DNA from 2 places in the Leucobacter chromiireducens genome. Region 2 is predicted to be linked to the other one. Evidence: predicted binding sites of a transcription regulator. Region 2 holds the regulator's gene; the other holds the start of a gene.
The links. The regulator LexA, encoded in region 2, represses DNA repair genes until DNA is damaged. The targets are predictions, from matches to a motif close to TCGAACANNTGTTCGA.
Positions count from the first base shown of each region.

Region 1: the regulator LexA is predicted to act here: its motif matches at 3,216-3,231, upstream of ACR81A_RS02715 (phosphorylase family protein).

Region 1 covers NZ_CP197024.1:612,880-618,949, reverse strand. Annotated here, with positions in the region: tRNA gene ACR81A_RS02730 (tRNA-Ser) at 267-357, shown strand; gene ACR81A_RS02725 (RidA family protein) at 575-982, shown strand; gene ACR81A_RS02720 (hypothetical protein) at 1,069-2,367, opposite strand; gene ACR81A_RS02715 (phosphorylase family protein) at 2,595-3,152, opposite strand; gene ACR81A_RS02710 (hypothetical protein) at 3,489-3,806, shown strand; gene ACR81A_RS02705 (S-ribosylhomocysteine lyase) at 3,921-4,412, shown strand; gene ACR81A_RS02700 (DUF1905 domain-containing protein) at 4,414-4,710, shown strand; gene ACR81A_RS02695 (nucleoside phosphorylase) at 4,806-5,561, opposite strand; gene ACR81A_RS02690 (amidohydrolase) at 5,616-6,070, opposite strand, start outside.
Region 2 covers NZ_CP197024.1:2,255,969-2,262,038, reverse strand. Annotated here, with positions in the region: gene lipA (lipoyl synthase) at 1-484, opposite strand, end outside; gene lipB (lipoyl(octanoyl) transferase LipB) at 481-1,191, opposite strand; gene lexA (transcriptional repressor LexA) at 1,296-1,961, opposite strand; gene ACR81A_RS10135 (LysM peptidoglycan-binding domain-containing protein) at 2,220-2,669, shown strand; gene ACR81A_RS10130 (histidinol-phosphate transaminase) at 2,724-3,812, shown strand; gene ACR81A_RS10125 (DsbA family protein) at 3,940-4,701, shown strand; gene ACR81A_RS10120 (cytochrome c biogenesis CcdA family protein) at 4,757-5,578, shown strand; gene hisB (imidazoleglycerol-phosphate dehydratase HisB) at 5,604-6,070, shown strand, end outside.

The sequences.
Region 1 (6,070 bases), 1.5 Mb from region 2:
GACCCGGCGACCCTCCCGCCGCGGACGAGTACTGGATAGTGAAGACATATTCGTAAGACTCCGTTGTCTCGAGAAAACCGGCGCCGTGCCGGACTTGCCCCATATTCAGCGCAGCCCATTCGTGGAGTCAAACGGGTTTTCCAGGAGAGAAACCCCGATTCTCTCGGAGTTTGTCCGCCCGCCACGAGGCGCCACGACACGCCAGGGAGACAACCCCCGGAGGGTCGATTTCACTTTCTCCCCCAAAATCCCGTATTGTTTTTCCCGGTGACGTGTCCGAGCGGCCGAAGGTGCAACACTCGAAATGTTGTGTAGGGTAACCCCCTACCGTGGGTTCAAATCCCACCGTCACCGCCACCGAAACCCCCGCAGATCCAGCGCAAGCTGAGAACTGCGGGGGTTTGCTCGTTGCTGGCGGGCCCCTTGTCGCACCCATGCTTTCGGGGCACCTTGAGGCATCACCTCACACCCCGTGCATCTGCACAGTTTTCTCAGCCAGCCATCCTCGCAGCTCGTTACGCTGAGAATTGTTTAACCACATTGTCAGATAACTCGGACTCACCCTAGGAGATGTATGTCCTCACCCGTTCAGCTGATTCGTTCCAACGCCCTGAGTGACGTTGCGGAGTACGCGTACGCCGCAACCGCCCCCGCCGGCACGCGATTCGTGTTCATGGCAGGGGCCTGCCCACTCGCAGACGATGGCTCAACCGTTGGCCCTGGCGACTTCCGCGCGCAGGCGGCTCGCTGCGTCGAGACACTCACCACCGCGCTTGAAGCCGCGGGCGCGTCACTTACGCACGTCATCCAGACCCGCGTCCTCGTCGCATCAACGCGACAGGAAGACCTCGTAGCGGCGTGGGAAGTGGTGCGCGACGCTTTCGGCGAGCACGACGTTCCCAGCACCCTCATGGGCGTTGCAGCGCTCGGCTACGACGACCAGGTGGTCGAAATCGAGGCGATCGCCGCGGTTGCCGACTAGCCCGGCTGGTTCGGGCGTCAGCTGACGCCCGAACGGCGGTGCACGGGGTATGGCACGACTTCAGCACCACCCGTGCACCGCGCGCGCTACTCGGCAATGAGCCGATCGACCACCCGGAGGTGCTGCACATCTGCGCCGCCCCGGCGCGTGAGCGGCACGAGCAGCGCGAGCGCCACGAACCCGGTGAGCAACTTGTCCGTGATCGAGGACAGCACGTTCGAGGCGAACACCCCAGGCATGACTGAGCTCGCCCCCTCGGACAGCAACCGCAAGACATTCTCGGAGCCGTGCCCGGTGATTCCCGCGTAGCCGAAGGTGAGAATCGGCGTGGCCACGAGCGAGCACGCCACGGCAACGATGATGGTCAGCGAGAAGAAACGCAGGAACGTGTCGCCCCCGCGGAAGCGTCGCACACCGTACGCCCACACGAGCGCTCCAGCAACGTTGACGAGCGCGAACGGCAGCGACATCGGGCCGTTCACCGCGACCCCCACCCCGTTGCTTGCGAGCCCGACGAGCATACCCGCACACGGTCCGAACGCGAGTGCGGCGACCGCAGTGCCGATCATGTCGAGGTACACCGGCAGGTGCAACAGCGTGACGAGCAGCTGCCCACAAAGGTTCAGCGCGAGGCACGCGAGCAGCACCAATGCGACGAATCGTGCACGCTGTGCGCGCGTGCGTCGGCGAGGGCTGGGGCACGCGACAACTTCAGCAGCGGGCTCCCCTCCGGGATCTCCCAGCTGCTCGGTGGCTGCCGGAAGTTCAGTGAGCGGTGCGATCGTTGCCACAGCCTCCGGCGCCGCAGCGAGCGCCTCGGGAGCGGCCGCTAATTGCGCCTGACCACGCGGCGATGCCCACACCGCGAGCGCGCTGTGCGAGGCAGCGGAGAGCGCGACGGCCGGCACCGAACCGGTGCGCGGCTCGATGCGCCCAACGACCGGAGCGAGCCCCGCAGAGAGATTGGGATCAGAGAGCTTAGCGTCTATCTCGCGCTCCCCCGCGGCCGCCTCCGAGCGGACCGCTGCGAGCGACGTGGACGCATCGCCCGATGCGCGTTCGGGAACGCGCGCCGGCACGTGCTTTCGCGCTGAACCACACCGGCGCACCCAGTCCTCGGCGCTCGCAGCGCTCTCCCCCAGCGCAAGCGCGATGTCACGTACGAGTTCGGCGTCAATCCGTGAGCGCCCTTTGCTAAAGGCGTGATAGACGGTGGAGCGTGGGATCATCGCGCCGTCCGGCAAATCCCCGAGCGCTACCCGTCGCACCGTGATCCGCCGCGCGATCTCCGCGTAACTCGTCGCCCCGGTACGCTCGCGCAGGCGCGTGAGATCCGCCGCGATCTCGTCCAGTGTCTCGACCGCGGTCTGAGAGCCGACCCCCATCTGCGCCCCAATCCATCGACAACCTACGTATTTCAGCTCACACGCTACACGGCGCGAACTGCCGGCGGATCCCTCGAACGAGCGGTATTTGGAGCGATTTTTGGACAAAAACCCCCGCTCCGCGAGAGTATTCACAGCAATTCATAGGAAGCCAAAGGCTAGTCGCAGGGCAAGAACATACTGAGCCCAGAGATGCAGTCGCGCGCCCCCTGGACTCCTGGACTGAGCTATGCCAGCTGTGCGTCCCAGAATGCGCGGAGTTGCTCGCTCTTGCGGAACACGATGGTGTCCCATTCCTCATCGGTGGTCGAAGAGTCCGCAAAATCCGAAGGGATCTTAAAGAGCTGCAGCGGGACGTCGAACTTCGCGCAGACGCTCGCGTAGGCGTACGACTCCATGTCCACGAGCGCCGCACCGAGCCCTGAGATGTGGGCGCGCTGCGCGTCATCCTTCACGAACACATCACCCGTCGCGATGGTGGCCGTGCGCTCCGGCAGGATGACCGTTCCGGCCGGCTCGAGCGTCGGCGAAGGCAGCGAGAAGTCGTGCTGCACCACACCCGTGATCTGCACGACCTCCTCGAGGCTCAGCCGATCCTCGCCGTCACCCACCACGCCAGCCGTGCCCAGCACGACAACACGCTTGACATCCCCGTCAGCCAGCGCCGCAGCGAGCGACACCGCTCCCTGCACCTTGCCGACTCCGGTCACGAGGTGCGGCACATCCGCGAAGGCCGAAGCCTCGTCACGGTGAGCAAAAACGAGCAGGGTGCTGGCGTCCGACATGTCAGTCTCTCCCTCGCGCTCACGCGCGGTTTCGAATCAATTTCGAATCAACACTAGCGTTTTTCGAAGACCTGTTCTAAACTAAGGTTTCGAGCTTGCATCGGCACGCGTGATCTTCCTCGTTCAAGCAGGAATGCCTCCCACTCCGCGGCCGCAGCGTACAGCTCCTCGGCGCACTCCATCAACGTGATGCAGTGGTGCGTCTCGCCACGACGGCAGTCCGCACCGCGCTCACGCGCACAGGATTCGTCGCGGCTGGCTCGATCCCGAGCCCCGCACCCGCGAGAAGTACTTGGCGGGTATCGCACCACGATGGTGCGGCAAGAAAGGAACACCATGAACCAGCTGAAGCATCGCACCCAGCGCACCGCAGCGCAGCAGCGACCCGCTCTGCGCACCCCCTACCACTCGCTCGGATCGGGCTCGGAAATGCGCGTGCCCGAGTGGGCGCAGCACCGCTCCGTATACCGCACCTCCGGGCGCACGCTCTACCTCGTCGAGACTGACCAGCCGGGCGCTGCCCGCGGCGATCTCGAGCGCCTCACCCGTTCGGGGTGGGACGTGCGGGTCGAGCAGGCTCCACAGGGCGAACTGACGCGCATCGCGCTCACCCGTGGCGATCTCTCGCTCAGCGACCTTGCCCGCGCGGCGTAGGTTCGCGGCACGGTTCGGGATCCCAATGGATCCCGAACCGCCCACCACCGCCCTCGGTGTCGTCGTGTGACGCACGCCGGGGGCGTTGTCGTGTGTCGTCGTTACACTGGCCGCATGAGCGACGTCGAACTTGCCGAGGTGGAGAGCTTCTCCCTCGACCACACGAAAGTCCTGGCACCCTACGTCCGACTGATCGGGGTGGAACACGGGCCCAAAGGCGACGCGATCTCGAACTACGACATTCGGCTCGTGCAGCCGAACGAGCAGGAGATCCCCACTGCGGGCCTGCACACCATCGAACACACGCTCGCCGCCCTCTTGCGCACCCGCTTCGAGGGCCTCATCGACATCTCGCCATTCGGCTGCCGCACGGGCTTCCACCTGATTGCCTGGGGCGAGCCCACCCCGGAGGAGGTGGCGGCGGCCATCAAGTCGGCGCTCGACGACCTCGCGCACCGCGTCACTTGGGCTGACGTGCCGGGCACCCAGGCGGTGAGCTGCGGCAACTACCGCGACCATAGTCTCCACTCCGCACAGGAGTGGGCGAAGGTGGTGCTCGAGCGCGGCATCAGCCTCGACCCCTTCGATCGCTCGCGCATCGCCTAACGTGTTCGTCGAGTTCACCGCGGTCCCCTACCTCTGGGAGGCTCGCACCGAGAAGTGGGTCTTCATCGAACTACCGGGACCGCTCTCCGAGGACATCGCCGAGATCCCCCGCCCGCGTGCGGGCTTCGGTGCGGTGAAGGTCGAAGCCCGGGTGGGCGCGACCGTGTGGCGCACCTCCATCTTCCCTGCGGGCACGGACGGCGCCTACGTGCTGCCCATTAAGCGTGCGGTGCGCGAAGCAGCGGGCATCGAGGTGGGCGAGGAAGTCTCGATCCTGCTCTCGGTGCTCGATCTGTAATTCACGCTGCACTCCAGGCCACGCCAGGCGGCCCCACACGTACGGGGGCCCGGCCGCGCAGCGCGCGATCGGACCCCCGTACGTGTTCGTGCAGTCTAGGAGACGAGCACGTCGAGCGCACTCGTGAGCGCTCCATCGACCGCCTGTGTGACGACTTCACGGTACGGATCGTAGCCATCCATCGAGTCGTTCTTCGCCGCAAGCGGGTTGCCATCGATGGCGAAGACGGCGCCCGCCTCAATGCCGTGGAGCGACGCGATCACGAAGAGTGCCGAGGCCTCCATCTCGACCGCGACGATCCCTGCGCGCTGCCACATCTGGTGGTCAATGCCCACGATCACGTCGCTCGGGTAGAACATGTCGCCGGTCAGCACGATGCCGCTGTGGGTGCGCAGGCCCGTCTTCGCTGCGGCCTCGCGGAGCGCAATCGTGAGCTCCGGGGTGGCGATCGCGGGGAACTCGCTCGGCACGAGCTGGTGGCTGATGCCGTCCGCGCGCACGGCGCCCGTCGCGACGACGATCGCGCCGTCGACCACCTCGGGCTGGATGCCGCCAGCGGTGCCCGAGCGGATGATGCGGGTCACGCCACCGCGTGCGAGCTCCTCAAAGCAGACCGCAGCGCCGGCCGCGCCGACACCGTGCGAGGCAACCGTGACGGGAACACCGCGGTAGGTGCCCGCGTAGACGTGGTACTCACGGTTGGCCGAGAGCTGACGCACATCGTCGAGCTGCTCGGCGACGCGGGCCGCACGCCCCGGATCGCCGACGACGAGCGCACGGTCGGCGAGGTCGGAAACGCGAGTGCGCAGCAGAGGCAGTTCGGAGTCGGCGGGAAGACGGACGGGTGCCATGGTGGGCCTTTCGTGTGTGGGTGAGCCGGCGCGCAGCCGGCAAGCGGGAAGCGGTTAGGCGCGAGCGCCCTCTGCGAGATCGGCTAGGCGGGCGCGCGCTTGGGCGGCGCGAGCGCGGACGGCAGTCGCGTCGAGGGTCTGGTGCTCGCCATCGGCATACACGTGGCGGCCGCCGATGAAGACGTGGCGCACGTCTGCGCCGGTCGCGGCGAATCCGAGGTGCGATACGAGCGCGGCGGGATCAAACGGGGTCGCGGCCGATCCCGTGACATCGAGCGCGATCACGTCGGCCAGGCGACCCGCCTCAAGCGCGCCCGTCTCCGGAAAGCCAATCGCCTCAGCGCCGCGGTGCGTGGCAATCGCCAGCACGTCGGAGGCCTTCACGATCGCCGCATCCTGGCGGGCGCCGCGGTGCAGGATCGTGGCCGTCTTGATCTCCTCGAACAGGTCGAGCGTGTTGTTGCTCGCCACCGAGTCGGTGCCGAGGGTCAGCCGAATTCCGGCCGCCT
Region 2 (6,070 bases):
CCCCGGATCCCGGGTTCAGCGCATGAATCTGGCGAATCGTCTCCGCGTACAGCCAGGCACCCGTGTCGGGGAGATCGTCGCGGGTCACGCCCGTGATGGTCGCGTATCGCAGCCCCATCGTGCGCACAGACTCAGCGACGCGGCGCGGCTCGTCGGTGTCGAGCGGCAGCGGTTTGCCGGACGTGATCATGCAGAAGTCACAGCGCCGCGTGCAGATGGATCCGCCGATGAGGAACGTGGCTTCGCGGTCTTCCCAGCACTCGTAGATGTTGGGGCAGCCAGCCTCCTGGCACACGGTGTGGAGCCCCTCGGACTGGACGAGATCGCGCACGTCACGGTACTCCGGGCCGGAGCGTGCGCGGGTCTTGATCCACTCAGGCTTCCGCTCGATGGGCGTCTGCGCATTGCGCGCTTCTACACGCAGCAGCTTCCGGCCTTCGGGCTCAGGCCGCGTGCCGGTCGAGGGGAGTATTCGGGCGCTCATGCGGTGAGCTCCGCGAGCGCGAGGAGTAGTTCGGCCCGCAGGATTGGCGCAGCGTCGGCCGGCGTGACCTGCGTGCCGGCGAGTGCGCTCAGCGTGCTGACACCCGCGTCGGTGATCCCGCACGGTACAAAGCCCTCGAATGGCTCAAGTGAGTTGCTGCAGTTGAGGGCGACGCCGTGGGTGATGATCCCGGCGCTCGCGTGAATCCCCACCTGGCCGAATTTGACGGCGGTGGCTCCGGGGTGTGGAGGCGTGGACCACGCACCTGCGCGCCCAGCGATGCGCTCCCCGCACACACCAAATGCAGCGGCCGTGCTGATCAGTGCGCCCTCGAGCGCGCGCACGCAGTCAACGACGCCCACGCCAGGGGCGAGTCGGACGATGGGGTACGCCACGAGCTGACCCGGCCCATGCCAGGTCACGCGCCCGCCACGGTTGACCGGCACGACCGGGGTGCCGTCCTGCGGATACTCCGCCGGGTCGGCCCGACGGCCCGCGGTGTACACGGGGGAGTGCTCGAGCAGGATCAGCGTCCCGTGATCGATGCGGTCGGTGAGCCGCGCGACCGCCTCGTCCTGAAGGCGGAGGCCGCGCTCGTACGGAACGGGCTCGGAACCAGGACCTTCGACCCGCAGCCGGTGGCCGGGAGCGCGTACACGGTGCGGAGCGGGAGTTCCTGGGGGCCGGGTGAGGGTGAGGGAAGTCATGACGTCATACTAAATAGACTCGATACAACAAATCAAGACGAGTGGACATGACACGCAAAAAGGGCCACCCCGGAAGCCGGGGCGGCCCATCTTGCGTGTGGCGGTTAGACCGAGCGGAACACCGCGACGACCTTGCCGAGCACCTCGGCGTGGTCGCCAACAATCGGTTCGAAAGCGCTGTTGCGGGGAAGTAGCCACGTGTGACCGTCGCGGCGGCGGAACACCTTCACGGTCGCTTCTCCGTCAAGCATTGCGGCAACGATGTCGCCGTTCTCTGCCTCGCGCTGCTGGCGCACCACAACAAAGTCGCCATCGCAGATCGCCGCGTCGATCATGGACTCGCCCACGACGCGAAGCATGAAGAGCTGCCCGTCGCCGACGAGTTGGCGGGGGAGCGGCACGATCTCCTCCACTTGCTGGTCTGCGGTGATCGGAACGCCCGCGGCAATCTGCCCAACGAGCGGTACGTACGCAGCCTCCTCGACCTGCTGACCCGGGGTGTCCGCGATCGCGTCGCTCGTGCTCGCGAGCTCGACAAGGATCTCTAGGGCGCGGGGTCGATTGGGATCACGCCGGATGTAGCCGCCCAGCTCCAAGCGGCTGAGCTGATGTGTGACGCTCGAGAGTGAGGAGAGGCCCACTGCGTCGCCAATCTCGCGCATGCTCGGGGGATAGCCGCGCGACTCGACGGAGCGCGCGATGAACTCAAGGATGGCTTGCTGCTTCTCGCTCAGAGGCTTCCGGGTCTGTGGCGCTGCGGCGTCGCTCATGGCTGTCCTTTCGAGCCCGGAGGGGCGGGGCGGGGGCGGTGAAAACCGAATGTCAGTGGTGCCTGGTTCAGTGGTCTCGTTGAACGAAACCCTAGCCGCGCGCTGGGAACAGGGGCAAACATCTGTTCGAGTGTCGTGGGAAAAGATCGAAACTGATCTTCGAACACGGGCTTGCGGTTTCGAATACTCGAAGATATATTCGAAACAGATGTTCGCATGGCGCTGGCCTTCGCGGGCGTCGCGACGAAAGGAAGTCCCATGAGTGCCGCAACTCTCGCAGGATCCCGGATCAGCGCAGGTGTATCGATCGCTCCCGTGGCTGAGGTCACCGCTTCTTCCGTGCCCGCGGTCACTCGACTGCGCTTGACCCGCCGCGGACGTGTGGTGCTGGGAACGCTCGCTACGGTGCTCGTGGCCGGTGTGCTGGCGCTTCTCGCGACGTTCGCTGCTCCGCAGGCGAGCGCGTCCGATACGGCCGGCGCTGGCCAAGAGTTTTCTTACGTCGTGGTGGCACCCGGCTCCTCGCTGTGGGAGATCGCCACTCAGCTCGATCCGTCGGCGGATCCGCGTGATCTCGTCAGCGAGATCGTGCAGCTGAACCAGCTCACCGAGTCTGGCGTCGATGTGGGCCAGCCCCTCGCGGTGCCGCTCCGCTACGCGGGGGATCCGCAGACTATCCCGGCAGCAGAGCTCGGCCTGACTGAGTAGCCCGCCTGCTCGCGCCCCAACGACGCAGGCGCGTTTCGAAACTAGACTGGTGTGGTGACCAGCCTCAGTGACCTCCCCCTCCGCGACAATCTTGTCGGGCAAGAGCCCTACGGCGCACCGCAGGATCCGGTGCCCGTCAGTCTGAACGTCAACGAGAACACGCATCCCATCCCCGACGAAGTCATCGCCGACATCGTGAGCTCCCTTGCCGAAGCCGTGCGCGGCGTGAACCGGTACCCCGATCGCGAGTTCATGGGACTGCGCCAGGCGCTCGCGAGCTACCTCGGACACGGATTGGCCCCGGAGCAGGTGTGGGCCGCTAACGGCTCGAACGAGGTGCTCCAGCAAGTGCTCCAGGCATTTGGCGGCCCCGGGCGGTCGCTGCTGAGCTTCAGTCCCACGTACTCGATGTACCCCCTGCTTGCCGCGGGCACCGACACAACGTGGATCGATGTGCCGCGGCCCGCGGACTACGCGCTCACGCCCGAGCTGGTGATCGCTGCCATTGCGGAGCACCAGCCGAACATCGTGATTCTGTGCGGCCCGAACAACCCCACGGGAACCGTGCTCGACCGCGAGGTTATCCGTGCGGCGTACGACGCCTTCGACGGGGTGCTCATTGTCGATGAGGCGTATCAGGAGTTCGATGCGGACACCGAGAGCGCTGTGGCGCTTCTGCCCGGCCGCCCGCGCCTGCTGGTGTCGCGCACCATGAGCAAGGCGTTCGCCTTCGCGGGTGTGCGCCTGGGGTATCTCGCAGCCGACGCCGCCGTCATCGACGCGCTGCGCTTGGTGCGTCTGCCCTATCACCTGTCCGCGCTGACGCAGGCGGCTGCGACGGCTGCGCTACGGCACTCGGACGCCATGCTGGGCGCGGTTGCGGAGATTCGTTCCGAGCGCGATCGGCTCGCGTCCGCGTTGCGCGCGCTGGGATACGAGGTCCACCCGTCGGGGGCAAACTTCTTGCTGGTCGGGGGCTTCACAGATCCCGCGGCGACGTTCGAAGCGCTGCGTGCGCAGGGCATCCTGATCCGAAACCTCAGTATCCCGGGCCACCTGCGCATCACCGCGGGAACGCCGGCGGAGACGACCATCCTGATCGACGCGATCACTCAGCTCGGTCCAGGCGGTGCGCAGGCGTAGGTCTCGCGTTTCGCGGAGCGGGGCCTCGTTCCGTGGGGCCCCGCTCTTCACGCGATGGCTGTCCGAGTGTGTGCCGAATCTGGGAGCACACTGAGCCCGCCGCGAAGTGGCCGGATAGCCTGGGGGTATGCCTCAGCCACCCGAAGCACTGCCCCGTCACGAGCTTGAACGGAAGCTGCGCCGCTCCCGCACCCTGAACATCGCCCTCGGTGCGATCGCCATCATCGGGCTCGTGTTCGGCGGTGTGCAGCTGGCGCAGGGCGGTGGCTCGGCCGGAGCTGCGGGCGCTGCCACCGGCGCGAATGCCGAGGGTGAGAGCGCGGAGCAGCCGGATGCGCAGAGCATTGAGCGTCGGGACCCCGCCGACACCATGGCGATCGGTGATGTTGACGCGCCGGTTGTGATGAGTGAGTGGATCGACTTCCGGTGCCCGTTCTGTGCGGTGTATTCGCGCGACACATTGCCGGTGCTCATCGAAGAATATGTGAATACCGGAAAGGTGCGCATCGAGTTGCACGATGTCGCATTCTTTGGCGAGCAGTCCACGCGCGCTGCGGTTGCCGCTCGTGCAGCGGGCGAACAGGGCAAGTACGTGGAGTTCGTGCAGGCCATCTACGAGGCCGCTCCCGAGAGTGGGCACCCGGAACTTCCCGCTGAGGAGCTTCTCGGCTTCGCGAAGCAGGTGGGTGTCCCTGATCTTGCCAAGTTCGAGGCCGACATGACCCGCAGCGATCTGCAGGACGCCGTCGCGCAGAGCACCGCGCAGGCGCAGCAGCTGGGTGTCACCGGCGTCCCATTCTTTGCGGTCGACGGCCAGGCCCTGAGCGGGGCGCAGCCCGTCGAGACGTTCCGTGCGCTGCTCGACGAGGCAGTGGACGCCGCCAAGTGACGCGAACAGCCCGGGCCACCGAGCAGGGAAGTATCGTCTGGGCGGTGGACGCCTGATGTCGTTGAGCCTGCTCGGCGCCTTTCTTGGCGGCGTGCTGACGCTCCTCAGCCCATGCTCGGTGATGCTGCTGCCCGCCTTCTTCGCCTACGCGTTTTCGAGCCCGGGAGCCCTCCTCGCGCGCACTGGGGTCTTCTTCCTCGGGCTCGCGACCGCGCTCGTGCCGCTCGGATTGCTCGCGGGCACACTGGGCGCCTGGGTGAACCAGCATCGTTTTGCGCTCGTGACGGTCGTCTCAGCGCTGGTCATCGTGCTCGGCCTCGCGATGCTCTTTGGGGTGCGCCTGCCAGGGATGATCCCGCAGCAGGGAGCGAAGAGCGCATCGATCGCGTCCGTGTTTGCGCTCGGCACGGTGTACGGGCTCGCCGGCGTGTGCGCGGGGCCGCTCCTCGGCGCAGCGCTCGCCTTCGCAGCGTTCGGCGGCAACCCGTTGCTCGGCGGCCTCGTGCTGCTCGTGTTCGCCGCAGGGATGACGGTGCCGCTGCTGCTCCTCGCCGTGCTCTGGGACCGAGTTCCCGCAGTGCGGAAGCTGGTACGTCCGCGCGAACTGGTCATCGGGCGCTGGCGGAACGCCTGGACAAACATCGTTGGTGGTCTCCTCACGATCGCGATCGGTGTGCTGCTGCTCATCACCCAGGGCACAACCTCGTTGGGCGGGGTGCTCGGCGCAACAGCGCAGGCAAACCTCGAAGCTCAGGTGATGAGCTGGGCGAACGCCGTGCCGGGCTGGATCGTCGGTCTCGTCTTCGTGCTGCTGGTTGCGGTGTGGCTCACCGTCTACGTGCTGCGACGTCGGCGTGAGCGCGCGACCACGGGCTGATCGCGAACCCGGATAGACTGGCGGCATGACCGCAGCTACACGCACGGCCTCGCTCGAGCGCTCCACGAGCGAGTCCCAGATCAGCCTGAGCCTTGACCTCGACGGCACCGGTGCCTCCGACATTCAGACCGGGGTTCCGTTCTTCGACCACATGCTCACGGCCTTCGCCCGCCACTCGCTCACCGACCTCACGGTCCGTGCGCAGGGAGATGTCGAGATCGACGTGCACCACACGGTCGAAGACACGGGCATTCTGCTCGGCCAGGCGCTGCTCGCCGCGCTCGGCGACAAGCGCGGCATCTCGCGCTACGGCGATGCGCTGGTGCCCCTCGATGAAGCGCTCGCGCAGGCAGTTGTCGATATCTCCGGCCGACCCTACCTCGTGCACTCGGGGGAGCCCGCGGGCTTCGAATTCCACCTCATCGGTGGCCACTACACCGGGTCAATGGTGCGGCACTTCTTCGAGGCGCTCACGCTGAACGCGCGCCTCAC